3 regions of the Mesorhizobium sp. B2-8-3 genome follow, and region 1 is predicted to be linked to each of the others. Evidence: predicted binding sites of a transcription regulator. Region 1 holds the regulator's gene; each other region holds the start of a gene.
What was found. Region 1 encodes LexA, which represses DNA repair genes until DNA is damaged. Its sites were predicted from a motif close to TGTTCNNNNTGTGTTCNG; they were not measured.
Positions count from the first base shown of each region.

Region 2: FJ418_RS02710 (damage-inducible protein) is a predicted target of LexA. The motif match lies at 1,944-1,961, and genes of this name have one in related genera.
Region 3: dinB (DNA polymerase IV) is a predicted target of LexA. The motif match lies at 1,784-1,801, and genes of this name have one in related genera.

Region 1 is NZ_VFTW01000003.1:192,565-196,768, forward strand. Features, by position in the region: gene FJ418_RS06210 (ComEC/Rec2 family competence protein) at 1-2,240, shown strand, start outside; gene lexA (transcriptional repressor LexA) at 2,281-3,015, opposite strand; gene kynU (kynureninase) at 3,465-4,204, shown strand, end outside.
Region 2 is NZ_VFTW01000001.1:492,973-497,176, reverse strand. Features, by position in the region: gene FJ418_RS02715 (DUF6504 family protein) at 1-1,239, opposite strand, end outside; gene FJ418_RS02710 (damage-inducible protein) at 1,154-1,906, opposite strand; gene FJ418_RS02705 (hypothetical protein) at 2,185-3,639, opposite strand; gene FJ418_RS02700 (DUF4365 domain-containing protein) at 3,636-4,204, opposite strand, start outside.
Region 3 is NZ_VFTW01000011.1:104,246-108,449, forward strand. Features, by position in the region: gene FJ418_RS18010 (aldose 1-epimerase) at 1-478, shown strand, start outside; gene dinB (DNA polymerase IV) at 450-1,709, opposite strand; gene FJ418_RS18020 (cupin domain-containing protein) at 1,985-2,365, opposite strand; gene FJ418_RS18025 (hypothetical protein) at 2,673-3,020, shown strand; gene FJ418_RS18030 (hypothetical protein) at 3,050-3,286, shown strand; gene FJ418_RS18035 (TadE/TadG family type IV pilus assembly protein) at 3,368-4,204, opposite strand, start outside.

The DNA.
Region 1 (4,204 bases):
CCTCGCTTCCCGCATTGCGCCGAAGCATCGGCACCGCTGCCGCCACCGAGCTCGACCGCGGTATCGGCTTCCTGCTGGTGCCGGTGTTTTTGGCCGTCGGCGTCATCTATTACTTCTCGCTGAGCGCTGAGCCGGATCTCTACAGGCCGCTTGCGGCAGTGGCCCTGATGGCGGTCTGCGCGGCGGTCTCACATTCCCGGCACAGAACGCACCTTGTCTTCATGGCGGCGTTTTTCTGCGCCTTGGGCTTTCTCGCGGCCAAGGTCGAGACCTGGCGGATGGCAACCCCGATGCTGGGTTCGGAAATCCAGACACGGCTGACGGGTCGCCTCGTCACCGCCGAGGCGATGGCCAATGGCCGTGTCCGGCTCACCATCGACTTGATTTCCACGGAACGTCCGAAGCTGCGCTATGCGCCGGACCGCGTCAGGTTGTCGGCCCGCAGGATCCCGCCCGGCATGACAGCCGGGTCGATGCTGACCGGCTATGCCAAGCTGTTGCCGCCGACCGGCCCGGTTCGGCCGGACAGCTACGACTTTTCCTTCGACAGCTATTTTGCCGGCATTGGCGGCAGCGGCTTTTTCCTGGGTGATCCAAAGCTGATTGCGCCGGTGGAGGCGCCCTTTGGCGCCCGCATCGCATCGGCGGTGGAAAACGCGCGCGAAGGGATTGCAGACCACATCAGGAGCAGCATCGGCGGGTCCGAAGGCGAGATCGCAGCGGCGCTGATCGTCGGCGTTCGTGCCGGCATTCCGGAAGCCATCAACGAGTCGATGCGGCGAACCGGCATCTACCACATCATTTCGATCTCCGGCCTGCATATGGCGCTGGTCGCCGGCACGATCATGGTCCTTTTGCGCGGCGCCTTCGCGCTGTTTCCGGATTTCTCGTCGCGCCGACCGGTGAAGAAATATGCCGCTGCAATCGCGCTGCTCTCGATCGCCGCCTACCTCGTGATCTCCGGCGTCGTGGTGGCCGCCGAGCGAAGCTTCATCATGCTGGCCGTGATGCTCGCCGCCGTGCTCTTCGACCGCGCGGCGCTCACCATGCGCAACCTGGCGATCTCGGCCATCGCCGTCATCCTTGTCTCGCCGCACGAAGTGGTCGGCCCAAGTTTCCAGATGTCCTTCGCCGCCACCGCCGCGCTGGTCGGCGCCTATGCCGGTTTTGCCGACTATCGCGCCGGCAAAACGACCGCGCCGCCGGCAAAGCGTTCGTTTCTTGCGTTCCTGTCGCAAAAACTGGCGATCGGTGTGGGTGGTGCCGCCGTGACGTCGCTCATCGCGGGCAGCGCGACATTGTTGTTTGCGATCTGGCACTTCCAGCGGGTGTCGCCGCTCAGCCTGCTGGCCAATCTGGCGGTCATGCCGATCGTCTCACTGATCGTCATGCCGTTCGCCGTGTTGAGCGCCCTGGCCATGCCCTTCGGCTTCGACGGCCCATTCCTTTATGTCATGGGCAAAGGCCTGACGGCGATTATCGTCATTTCGGCGTGGATCTCCGAGCGCTCACCGGTCGACGCCGTCGGGCTGATCTCGATCCAGTCGGTGCTGCTGGCGACGGTCGCGCTGGTCATCGCGACGATGGCCACCACTTGGCTTAGGCTTGCCGCCGTACCCTTCGCGCTTGCCGCGCTGCTGGCCATTCCGCATGTCCGCGCCCCGGATGTGCTTGTCTCGGAGGATGCGCATCTGGTGGCGATGCCGATCGGCGGCGGCGAGCTTGCCATCAACCGCGCGCGCTCCAACGACTTCACCACCGACAACTGGAAACGGGCGCTGAAAGCCGAGGAAATCGTACCGCCGGAGACGTTCGCTAAAGACGCCCTCGACATCGCCGATCCCGTCGACCTACCGCCCGGCTCGCCCTTCTATTGCACCGGCGACCTCTGCATCGGCCGGCATCCTTCCGGCGCCATCGTCGCGCTCACCGAGAATCGCGCCAGCGCCCGGCCTGCTTGCGGTTTCGCCGACCTCATCGTCATCGACGACGCCACGGCCTTCAACCCATGCCGCGATCCGCGCGTGCTTGTCGTCACCAAGCGGCAACTGGCACGCGACGGCAGCGCCGCCATCTTCTTCGATCCGCAATCGGCAACCGCGCGGCCAATCGTTCGCTACGCGGTCGAAGAACCGTACCGACCCTGGCACGAGCAGCGGAAATACGCGCGTGAGGCGAGGGGGCTGCCGCCCTATCAACGACCGGAAAAGCCGGCGGTCGCGCCGCAGCCTACAGAATAGGTGGCACGCAGTTCCGGCGAAGACCGCCGCGCGGTTCTGCTCAGTAACGGCGGATGAGTCCGACGAGCTTACCCTGAACCTTGACCCGGTCCGGTCCGAAGATACGGGTCTCATACGCCGGGTTGGCGGCTTCGAGCGCGATCGAGGCACCCTTGCGGCGGAAACGCTTCAGGGTCGCCTCCTCATCGTCGACCAGCGCCACCACGATCTCACCCGGGCTTGCCGTGTTGGCATTGCGGATGATGACGGTATCGCCGTCGAAGATGCCGGCCTCGATCATCGAGTCGCCCTTGACCTCCAACGCGTAATGCTCGCCGCCCATGATCATGTCCGGCGGCACCGAGATCGAATGCGTCTGGTGCTGGATAGCGTCTATCGGCACGCCGGCGGCGATGCGGCCCATCACCGGAATGGACACGGCCGAAACAGCGTCGTCGTCATTGCTGGGTGTCGGCGTGCGAGAGGGCGCCGCCGGCTTGACCTGGCGGCCAAGATTGCCCTGGCCGCCCTGGATGACGCTCGGCGAAAACTTTCTCGCGGCATTCAGGCCAGGCGCGATCGAGTCGGGCAGCCGCAGCACTTCAAGCGCGCGCGCCCGGTTCGGCAGCCGGCGAATGAAGCCGCGTTCTTCCAGCGCCGTGATCAGCCGATGGATGCCCGATTTGGAGGCCAGATCGAGCGCTTCCTTCATCTCGTCGAAAGACGGCGGAATCCCGCTCTCCTTGAGGCGTTCATGGATGAACATCAGCAGTTCATGTTGTTTGCGCGTCAGCATGGCGGCCCCCTTGGGTTCTGAAACCGGAATCAGAAAAACAAACCCAGAACAAACACTATCTGTTCCAGTTGTGTTCCGCAACCGTTTAAAGTTTAGTGAATTTGTTGAGGCTTCGGAAACAATGTTGCATCCAAGGGATACCTGGCCGAGTCAGGTCAGCGGTGTCATTGATTCCGCTCGATTATGCGGCCCTCCTTAAGCTGAAGCGCGGTCCAACACCATCACAAAGGCGCGGGCGGGATTGCTTCGGCTCTTGCGCGAACGTGCTTCACCGTGAACGAAACGGACCCAAAATGCCAACTTCGGCAATGATTCCGATCCATGGTCTTCGCCGTCTATGGACCAGCTAACATAGCGCAGAAGGTTCTTGCCGTGGCACGGACGGTGGTGAGACAACCGTCCTTGGCCAGCCGTGAGAGGCGCCATGCCGAAATGGAGGCGGCAGCATGATGGGGGGAATTCCTGATCTCGCCGAGACCGAGGCGATGGATGCAGCGGATCCGCTGCGCGCCCTGCGCGATCGCTTTGTCCTGCCGGAGGGGGTGATCTACCTCGACGGGAATTCGTTGGGAGCGGCCTCGCACGCCGCATTCGATGAGTTGCGCAAGGCAGCTGCCGAGGAGTGGGCGCATGACCTCATTCGTGCCTGGAACAAGGATGGATGGTTCGACATGCCGGTCGAGCTGGGCGACCGGCTCGGACGCCTGATCGGCGCGGCGCCGGGCCAGACCGTGGTCTGCGACACCACGTCGATCAACATCTACAAAGTGCTGCACGCGGCGATGGCGATGCGGCCGGACCGAACCGTGATCGTTGCCGAGGGCGACAGTTTTCCGACCGATATCTATATGGCCGAAGGGGTGGCCTCGACCGGAAAGAACACTGTCCTGCGCCTGGCTGGCGTGGACGCGCCGACCATCGAGGAACTGATCGACGAACGCGTGGCGGTGGTGTTGGTCAACCACGTCAATTACAAATCCGGCGAGTTGCGCGACATGGCGGCGCTTACGCGCATGGCGCATGACGCCGGTGCGCTGATCGTATGGGATCTCTGCCACAGCGCGGGCGCCATGCCGGTAGAACTTGACAGGGCAAGCGCCGATTTCGCCGTCGGCTGCACCTATAAATATCTCAATGGCGGGCCAGGTTCTCCTGCCTTCATCTATGCGGCCGAGCGGCATCTTGCCGA
Region 2 (4,204 bases), on a different contig from region 1:
GCGCGATGGCCGTGGCCAGTGGCCTGGCCAACTCGCGCACGTATCGGCGGCCGTTGCCGGAATCTTGGCAACCGAACGCTCCGGCACGTCGCTGGCGACAGGCGCAAGCCGGTAGACGGCGCGCTCGCCGACGCGGTTCATCAGCGTATCGATGAGGTCGGACACGTCCGGCACGCTTTCCTCGACAAGCGAGCTCACGGCCTGGCTGCGCTCCAGGGGTTCGGCCGATGTCGCCGCCAAGATCATCATCTCGATACCGAAGCCCGGTGCGATGGTCTCGACCTTGTCGCAAAGCAACCGGGTGAGCCGCTTGACGTCCCGGACCGGCATCGCCATGCCGGCACGGACCGCCTGGGCCTGGCTGTCGACGCGCTGGCAGATGAGATCAAGACGGCGCGCGCCGAGGCCGCGCTGCTCCATTAAGCTGCAGAGCTGGGCGACCAGTTTGCCGATGTAGCGCGCAATTGTCTCGGCCGCGCCGATCGGCTCGGCGAAGGCACGGCGCACTTCGACGATGTCCGGCGGCCGCACCGGGTCGATCGGCTCGGCTGTGTTGCCAAGAGCCTGATCGATGCGGCGGCCGATCTCCGGGCCGAAGCGCAGGGCAAGCGGCGCGCGCGGCTGTTTCAGGAGATCGCCGATCCGTTGGAAGCCGAGCCTTCGAAGTTCGGCCGCCGTCGAAGGCGCGATCCGCAGCGCCTCTAGCGCAAGCGGTTCTACAATCGATTGGTCGTGGCCGGGTGGCGCGATGAACATGTCTCGCCCGCCATACCGTGCCAGCGCATGCGCCGCGCCCCAGCTGTCCGCGACCGCCGCGCGCGTGACGATGCCGGACATCGCCAGACGCCCAACCATGCCCTCCAGCATGGCGGCCTCGCCGCCATGGAGATGGTCCGCGCCTGTGGTGTCGATGACGATCCCGCCGGGCGGATCGGGCGCGACGATCGGCGCAAATCGAAGCATCCAGACGGCGAGCCGCTCGAGCGCTTCGGCATCCGCCTGCGGATCGGCGTCCTGGATCGCAAGGCCCGGCACCAGCGCCTGCGCCTTCGTCACGGGCATCCCGGGGCGCAGGCCAGCGGCGAGCGCCGCGGCATCGGCCGCGAGCACCACGCGCCGGCTCTTGTCGCGGCCGATCAACACGAGCGGGGCCTCAGCCGGCGGCGCCGCGTTGCCGGCCTTCCGCCGCACCCTGTCGGTCGGCCAGGTCGGCAGGAACAGCGAGACGACCCGTGCCATCGCACGCCTCCAATTCGAAATCGGCACTTTCGCCCGCACGGGCGCGGATCAATTCGACGAGCCATCGGTGTCGGCCGACGCCTGGCACGGGCAGCGGCGCGGAGGGCAGAACCGAGACACGCCAGCGCGTCATGGCGGCCGTCGGCTGGCCGAAATCGGCCGCCTCCGTCTGCCGCCGCCATCTCCGCAGCGCGATTCCGATCGTGTGGGTTTCTTCGGCGGCAAGCTGCAGCCGCCGAGAGGCCGTTATTGTCAGGCGCGCAACCTCACCGACCACCGCGCCCAGGCCGCCATGTCGGATGCCTTCCTCCATACAGGCGAGAATTGTCTTGTCGTCGCCGGCCTCGACATAGATGACGCGATCCGGTTTCAGGCCGGCCTGCGCCAGCGCCGGAGCGAACAGGTCGGGCCGGGTGATGCACCACAAGACCTTGCCGCGCGTGCGCGCCGCCACACCGCCGGCGAACAGCGCCGCGGCCGCGCCATCAATGGCGCCATTTCCACCGCCGGCGATTTCATGCAGCGCGCCGAGCGCCAGTCCACCGCCCGGGAGCCGCGAATCCAGCTCGGCGATCCCGAAAGGAAGCACCGATCTCACGCGCCGGCTCCGGCCCTCGATCTTTTCGATCCGTGCGCGCAAGGCATCTATGCCGGGCTCCGGCCGCAAGATGGGTCGTTAACCTCCAGGAAAGTCTATATAAGCATGTTCTCTATTTGTTCTACTATTGCTTGGTAGAGTCAAGTGGGTATGGGTCACCGCTACGCGCCCCAAGCGCACAAGCCGAAGGCACGGACCTTAGGAGACCGCGCACTGCACGCCCTGGTCTTCCGCAAGGGACAGTCACCCGTATGGGACGAAACCGCGAAGTGGCGTAGGTCGAGAGAAAGTGAAATACAGCCCGGCCGGCGTTAGCCGGGGCGGCACAAACATGTCGAAAAATCGGATCAAATGTACTTGCGATAGTCGGAACTCACCTGTCCGTCGCTGACATACTTCAGCACTTCTCCGACCTTGCGCGCTGCCCTGATAGGGATTGGCAGCTTTTGGTTCATCTGGGTGGAATTCCAATTGACTTTGGTCAGGCCGAGAATCTCGTTCGCGATCTGGGCTACCGTGCTATCGCTGGACTTATAGGGACAGATCAACAGAGGCTTTGGGTCATATATACCGGGGTAAGTCCCGTAGTAAGGAATGCTGCCGTTTGTGTAGAGCAGCCCTTTGCCGTCGAGTTCCACGAATGTGCCGCGCATGACAGGGTAGTTGCCATCGCGGAAGACCTTCACAAATGACGATTCTTGCACCCAGACCAAATCGCGGAGCTCGGTCCCTACCTCGTCGAGAGCGTCAAAAATCCCGTCGGCCTCTTGGTCGCGAAACTTTGATGTTTTCAGAACGATGACGCGCGCCGGATAATTCATGTGATGCTTTTTGTACGCAGCCAGCGCGTCGGCGATGAGCGACTTTGCATCGTCTCGCGTGAGGTAAGGATGCCTTCCCCGGCTCTCGGTTTGTGCGCCCTTTCCTTTGAGAATGAACCCCCTGCCTCGCTCATCGAACATTTGAGCAGCGCTCGTAAAAAGCTGCTGGCCACCGGCCTCGCGGTAGAAGCTAACGCCGATGTAGCAGGAGGAGAACTCACCTTCTTGAGGAGCGCGGCGCCATGGGACGCGCCCTGACCCTTTGTAGTACAGGGTGGTGAGCAGATTCCATGTTCGTCCCGCTTGGTCCTGTATCTGACGGGCACTGCTCTCCTTGATCTTGAGAGGGATGACGGCCCGCTCGTCGAGCACATCTTCCCACACGATCTGAATGGGAAACCGGAAGTGCATCGCTTTCGCTTTGAGCAAGCCGCGGAAGTTGGGAGCATCCGAGCCTCCGCTGTCCTCCTGCTCCACGGTAGCGTCGGAATCGACCTTAGCGTTCCAGACGCGCTCGATGAGTTCTACCGGAAGAGCGATGATCGCGACGTCGGGCCGACTGCTGCCCTCGTCGAGGGCCTGCAACTGCTGGATGATTTCATCTACCGCCATCTCGACGGCTTTGCCGTGATGAGGCTCTTTTCTGATTCGCTCGATGCGTGCCTGCGGAATGGCCGCGACGGCGCCGTCGGGAATTTCGAACCGGCACCGGAAAGGATTGCGATTGCCAAGGCCCGGAAACGGCGGATGCATGTTGGGATGTTTTTCAGACTTCCCGGCGAACCCGAAACTGGCGGCTTCAAGAAAGTCACGGGAATCTTCAATGGTCTTCTGGCTGCCGACGACCGCGATGTTGATCACGTCGCCAAAGGGCGTCTGAAGGGGACCGGCCTCGAAAAGTCCGAGGCGAGGATCGGGGTGTTGATGTTGGTCGCCAAATTCCAACAGTGGCTCTTCGAAGATCTTGGTGTCGAACTTCATGCGAACCTCAGCAGTTCTTGATTGCTGTCTTCGTCATCACTCGCCTTCTTCTGCGCACCCCAAACGTCTTCGGGCACCTTGGTCGGGAGTTCTACCGTCGGCGGATCACCAAATGTCAGGCGCGGATCAGTGGTGGCAATGGCGAAAAGATCATCTGCATTACGGTCCGCTTCGGTGAGGAAACGATGCCACATGATGACCTGTCCCCGCAGCGATGCGCTCTTATCCAGCCGCTTCTTGCCCGCAAGAAGCGCGCTTGGGTAGGAGTGTGGAATGAAGCCGTTGGTGGTAAAGAAATAGGTTGGATTGATGACCAGGAACCAATGGTCGTAGAGGAGTTCGAACCTCGGAACGAACGCGTGGTGCCTCACAAAGTCGACGCGAGCAACGTCTGATTTGTTGCGAACGACATTGACGACGTCGGCTTCAGCCTTCTTCTTCGAGGCTTGGTAGTGATAGGCGCGCGATTCGTTCTCGGCGCGCGCCCTGAAATAAAAAAGCCTGCCCTCTTTGTCCCACCCGAGGTCGGCTCGTATTTGATGCCGAAGGGTTTGGGCTAGCAGGA
Region 3 (4,204 bases), on a different contig from region 1:
CGGCATGCGCTTGCCCTATGGCCTCGGTTTCCATCCCTGGTTTCCACGCGGCGCCAGGACCACGCTGAAGGCGAAGGCAGGGCGGGTTTGGCTGGAGGATGAGCGCCATTTGCCAACAGGCGTCGCGCCGCTTGCTGAGCATCCGTGGTGGGATTTCTCGCGGCTCTCGCTTTTGCCGGCGGGTTGGGTAAACAACGCCTTTGTCGGCTGGGATCGTAGCGCTACCATCGTCCAGCCGGCGCAGGGGATTGTGCTTGAGCTGGCAGCCTCGCCCGAGCTGGACGTGTTCATCCTCTATTCCCCGTCGCATGATGCCGGCTTCTTCTGCTTCGAGCCGGTGTCGCACCCGGTCGATGCGCATCATGGCCAGGGGCTGACGGTGCTCGATGATGGGGCGACGATGAGTGTGACGATGCGGATGGATTGGGTGGAGGTGGGCGCAGGCCCCTTTACAACTCCTTCTCCGCCAGTTCCCTGAACCCGTCCGGCACCGAGCGCGCGCCTTCCAGCGCCACCGTGCCGTAGCCGACGGCTTCCTTGCCGAAGCGCTGCCGGATCTTGTCGATGGCGCGGTCTGCGCCGAAGCGGGCCTGCCCCTTGCGGCTGCCGGGCCTGAGCTTCTCGTCCGCCAGGCCGAGCGGCAGTTCGAGCTGCAGCTCGGCATGCTCCTCCAGATGCGAGACAGAGATGGCGAGCAGCGAGATGTCGCGCTCGCCCGGATGGGCGGCCAGCACGCCGCGCACCAGCTCCTCGGCGATCTCGGCCAGCATCGCGGTCGCCTGAATCGGCTGCTCGAGCGTAATCGAGCGGCTCACGGCGCGCATGTCGGCGAAGCGCACGCGCACCGTGACCGTGCGCCCGGGCCGGTCCTTGGCGCGCAAGCGGCTGGCGACGCGGTCGGCCAGATGCAGCAGCGTCGGCACGAAGACGCGCGGCAGCGCCGGCTTCCTGCCCAGCGCCGATTGCGCGCCGGCCGAATGCGCGCGCCGATGCGTCTCGAGCTTGCGCGGGTCGCGGTTCCAGGCAAGCGCGGCAAGCTTCTGGCCGGCGGCATGGCCGATCAGCCGCTCCAGCGCCCCGCTATGCGTGCGCGCCAATTGCCCGATCGTCTCGACGCCGATTTCCGCGAGCCTGGCCTTGGTCGCGGGGCCGACGCCCCACATCAGCGTGACGGGCAAATCGTGCAGGAAGGCGAGCTCGGTGCCGGGCTCGACCACCACCAATCCGTCTGGCTTGGCGACCTGCGAGGCGATCTTGGCGAGATGTTTTGTCCGCGCCACGCCGATCGAGATCGGCAGGCCGAGCTCGGTCTTCACCCGCGCGCGGATTTTTCGCGCGATCTCTTGCGGAGGGCCAAACAGATGCGTGCAGCCGGCGACGTCGGCAAAGGCCTCGTCGATCGAGATGCGTTCGACCACCGGCGTGAAATCGTCGAGCACCTTGATCGCCGCATCGCCGAGACGCTGGTACTCGGAAAAATGGCCGCCGACGAAAATGAGCCGCGGGCAGAGCTCGCGCGCCTTGCGGCCGGACATGCCGCCGCGCACGCCGAAGACCTTGGCCTCATAGGAAGCCGCCAGCACCACGCCGCCGCCGACGGCGATCGGCTTGCCGCGCAATGACGGATCGAGCAGCTGCTCGACGGAGGCATAGAAGGCATCGAGATCGGCATGCAGGATGGTGGCGGCAGCGGCGTCCTTAGCGAGCATCCTGCGCTCCCGTCTGCAGCGCCCGCTTTGCCGCGGTGCAGTATTAGATTTCTCTGTTGGAAAAGGCTGATTTAGGGAACATAAAGAGAACAAAGGCAGTCTAGTGTCAAGGCCCCTATGAGCCTGCTTTCTGTGTCTTCATACAAATGAATGAGCCTGCCTCATTCATTCGAATGAGGCAGCGATTGCACCTGCGAACGGGATCAAGGTGACGTCGCCTTGATCCCGCAGCTTGGCTGGTGCAGCTTCGTAGCCGCCCATCGGCTGGATCCGGCCTATGCTGGTTTGGCATATTGCTCGGCGCTCAGCACCTCGATGCACTGGAAGGGCTGATTGCCTTCCACCCAGGCGTCATGGCCCGGCGGGATGGTATAGGACGTGCCGGCCTCGAAGGTCTTTTGCGTGCCGTCGGTCATGCGCACGGTGATCGATCCGGACACGACGTAGCCGACATGCGAGACCTGGCAGCTGTCGGTCTTGACCACCGGCTTGACGCATTCGGACCATTTCCAGCCCGGCTGCATGTTCATTCGCGCCAGGGAATAGCCCGGCAGCCGGACGATTTCGACGCGCGTCTTGGCGGGCGCGCGGACCTCGTCGGGAGTGTTGTGCGATTTGGATTCGAGTTTTGTAACCTGCATTGCAGCTTCGGCCATGGTATCCCTCCATGCGTGAAGCGGCGCCTGACGTTGCGATCGTCGGCGACCGCGACGTTATTTATAAGCCTTATTATGAGTTATTGCTAATGTAATCGGAGCGACCGCGAGCTCGGCCGGGCGCTTGGCGCGTCGTCGTGGAAGACGGATATGCCAAGCCCTCGGGCGACGGTCCGGGGCCATGCTCAGACCGAAGTCTCACCCGCCGAACGCAGAGGCCCGAGGCGCCGATTTCCGGGAAACAACAACGGCCCCATTTCATTGGCTAGCAAGCCGCCGGACAAAGTCCCTTCATCGGCGGTTGACGATGGGTGCCCGCCATTCCTGCGATATGGCGGGCATTCCTTTCGCCCTGGAAACTCTCTTGGAGTTGCTGGCCGTGCAACCCGGCAACGTGATCGCGAACCTGTTTGCCGCGCTGCTTTTGGCGGGATTGATCGGCGGCGTCTTCCTCCTCTTCGGCAGGCCGCTCTGGCCACAACGCCATGCCCAGATGGTGGTCCTTCTTCCGATCGACACGATGGCCACCGGATCGGTGCGCAAGGCCTGTGCCGAGCCATGCCTGCCTGCTCGCTTCGATCTCAAGCTCGCGCCCGTCAGGCCATCCGCCGAACGCAGGCGAGGGAACCAGTCCGCGCCTCGTACCGTTGATTGAGCGAAGGGATGGCGCAGGCGGAGGCCGCCATGCATAATTTCGAACTCATCGATCTTTTGTGCGTCATCGACGCATGTGCGAGCGACCTGTCTGCCGGGCGCCTGGTGCCGATGTCGAAGGCCGTCGAGGAATTTCGCGTCCTGACCGGCGATTTCGTCTCGTCGGATGCGGATGCGGCCAACGCCTTGACGCAGGTCGCGCTCGAGCGCGGCTGCGCAGTGCTCTTCGACGAGCAGGCGGGCGCGGATATCATAGGCGAGTTGTGATCTTCCCTAGAAGCAATTCCAGGAAAGGCGCGAGCGGTTTTCCGTCCGGAATTGCGTTCAAAGGGATGACGAGATTGGCGTTCATTTCGCCAGGGTGATCATCCGTCCCGCATACATAGCGCGGTTCCCAAGCTCGGCCGTGCAATCCGATTTAACGGCGGAGCTCCCCGTCATTGCGACAGTGTCGCCGACCAGCCGCAGGCAACTGCCCTCGGCGTTCATGTCCGAATTTCCGGCATAGGTGATGGCAGCGTCCGGGGCGTAGATGAAACCGCTCACCACCGAGCCGGATCCGCCGTTCAGCGTCAGCGCCTGGGTGTTGCCGCGCGCCTGGTAGATTGTGATGCCGGCGTAGGGGCCGCTGGCCGGCGGCGACAGGTTCACCTGCTCGTTGGCGTTGATGATGAGCTGCGAGTTCTCCATCAGGAAGATCGTCACGCCCTGGCCGCTCAGGCTGCCGTTGCCGCCTGGCTTTATGGTGACGTTGCGCATGATGTAGGTGCCCGGATTGAGGGTAATATTTCCCGACAGCGTCTTGTCGCAGTAGGTACCCGGCGAAAGCGTTATTGTCTTGCCGTTCGGCACGGGCAGGCAGAGCGTGTAGGGAGGCGGAACGACGTCGGCCAGCGGATCGAACGAGGCATACTGGTTTTCCTGCGGCGCGCCGCAGGAAAGGGTGGCGCTGGGCGGCGTCAACCCTTGCGTGCCGCCGACTGTCGAGACGCAGCCAGCGCTGACGATCGCCGAGCCACCCCGGCTGACGGCGTCGGCGGCGTCCGAATTGGCCGCGATCACGCAACCGCTCATCGCCACATTGGTGGAGCCCTGCAGGCTGACCGCGCCGTCGGCATTCTGATCGAGCGCGAGCACACAGGCCTGCGCGCCAGGCTTGATCTTGACCGAGGCGGAGCGCGTCGC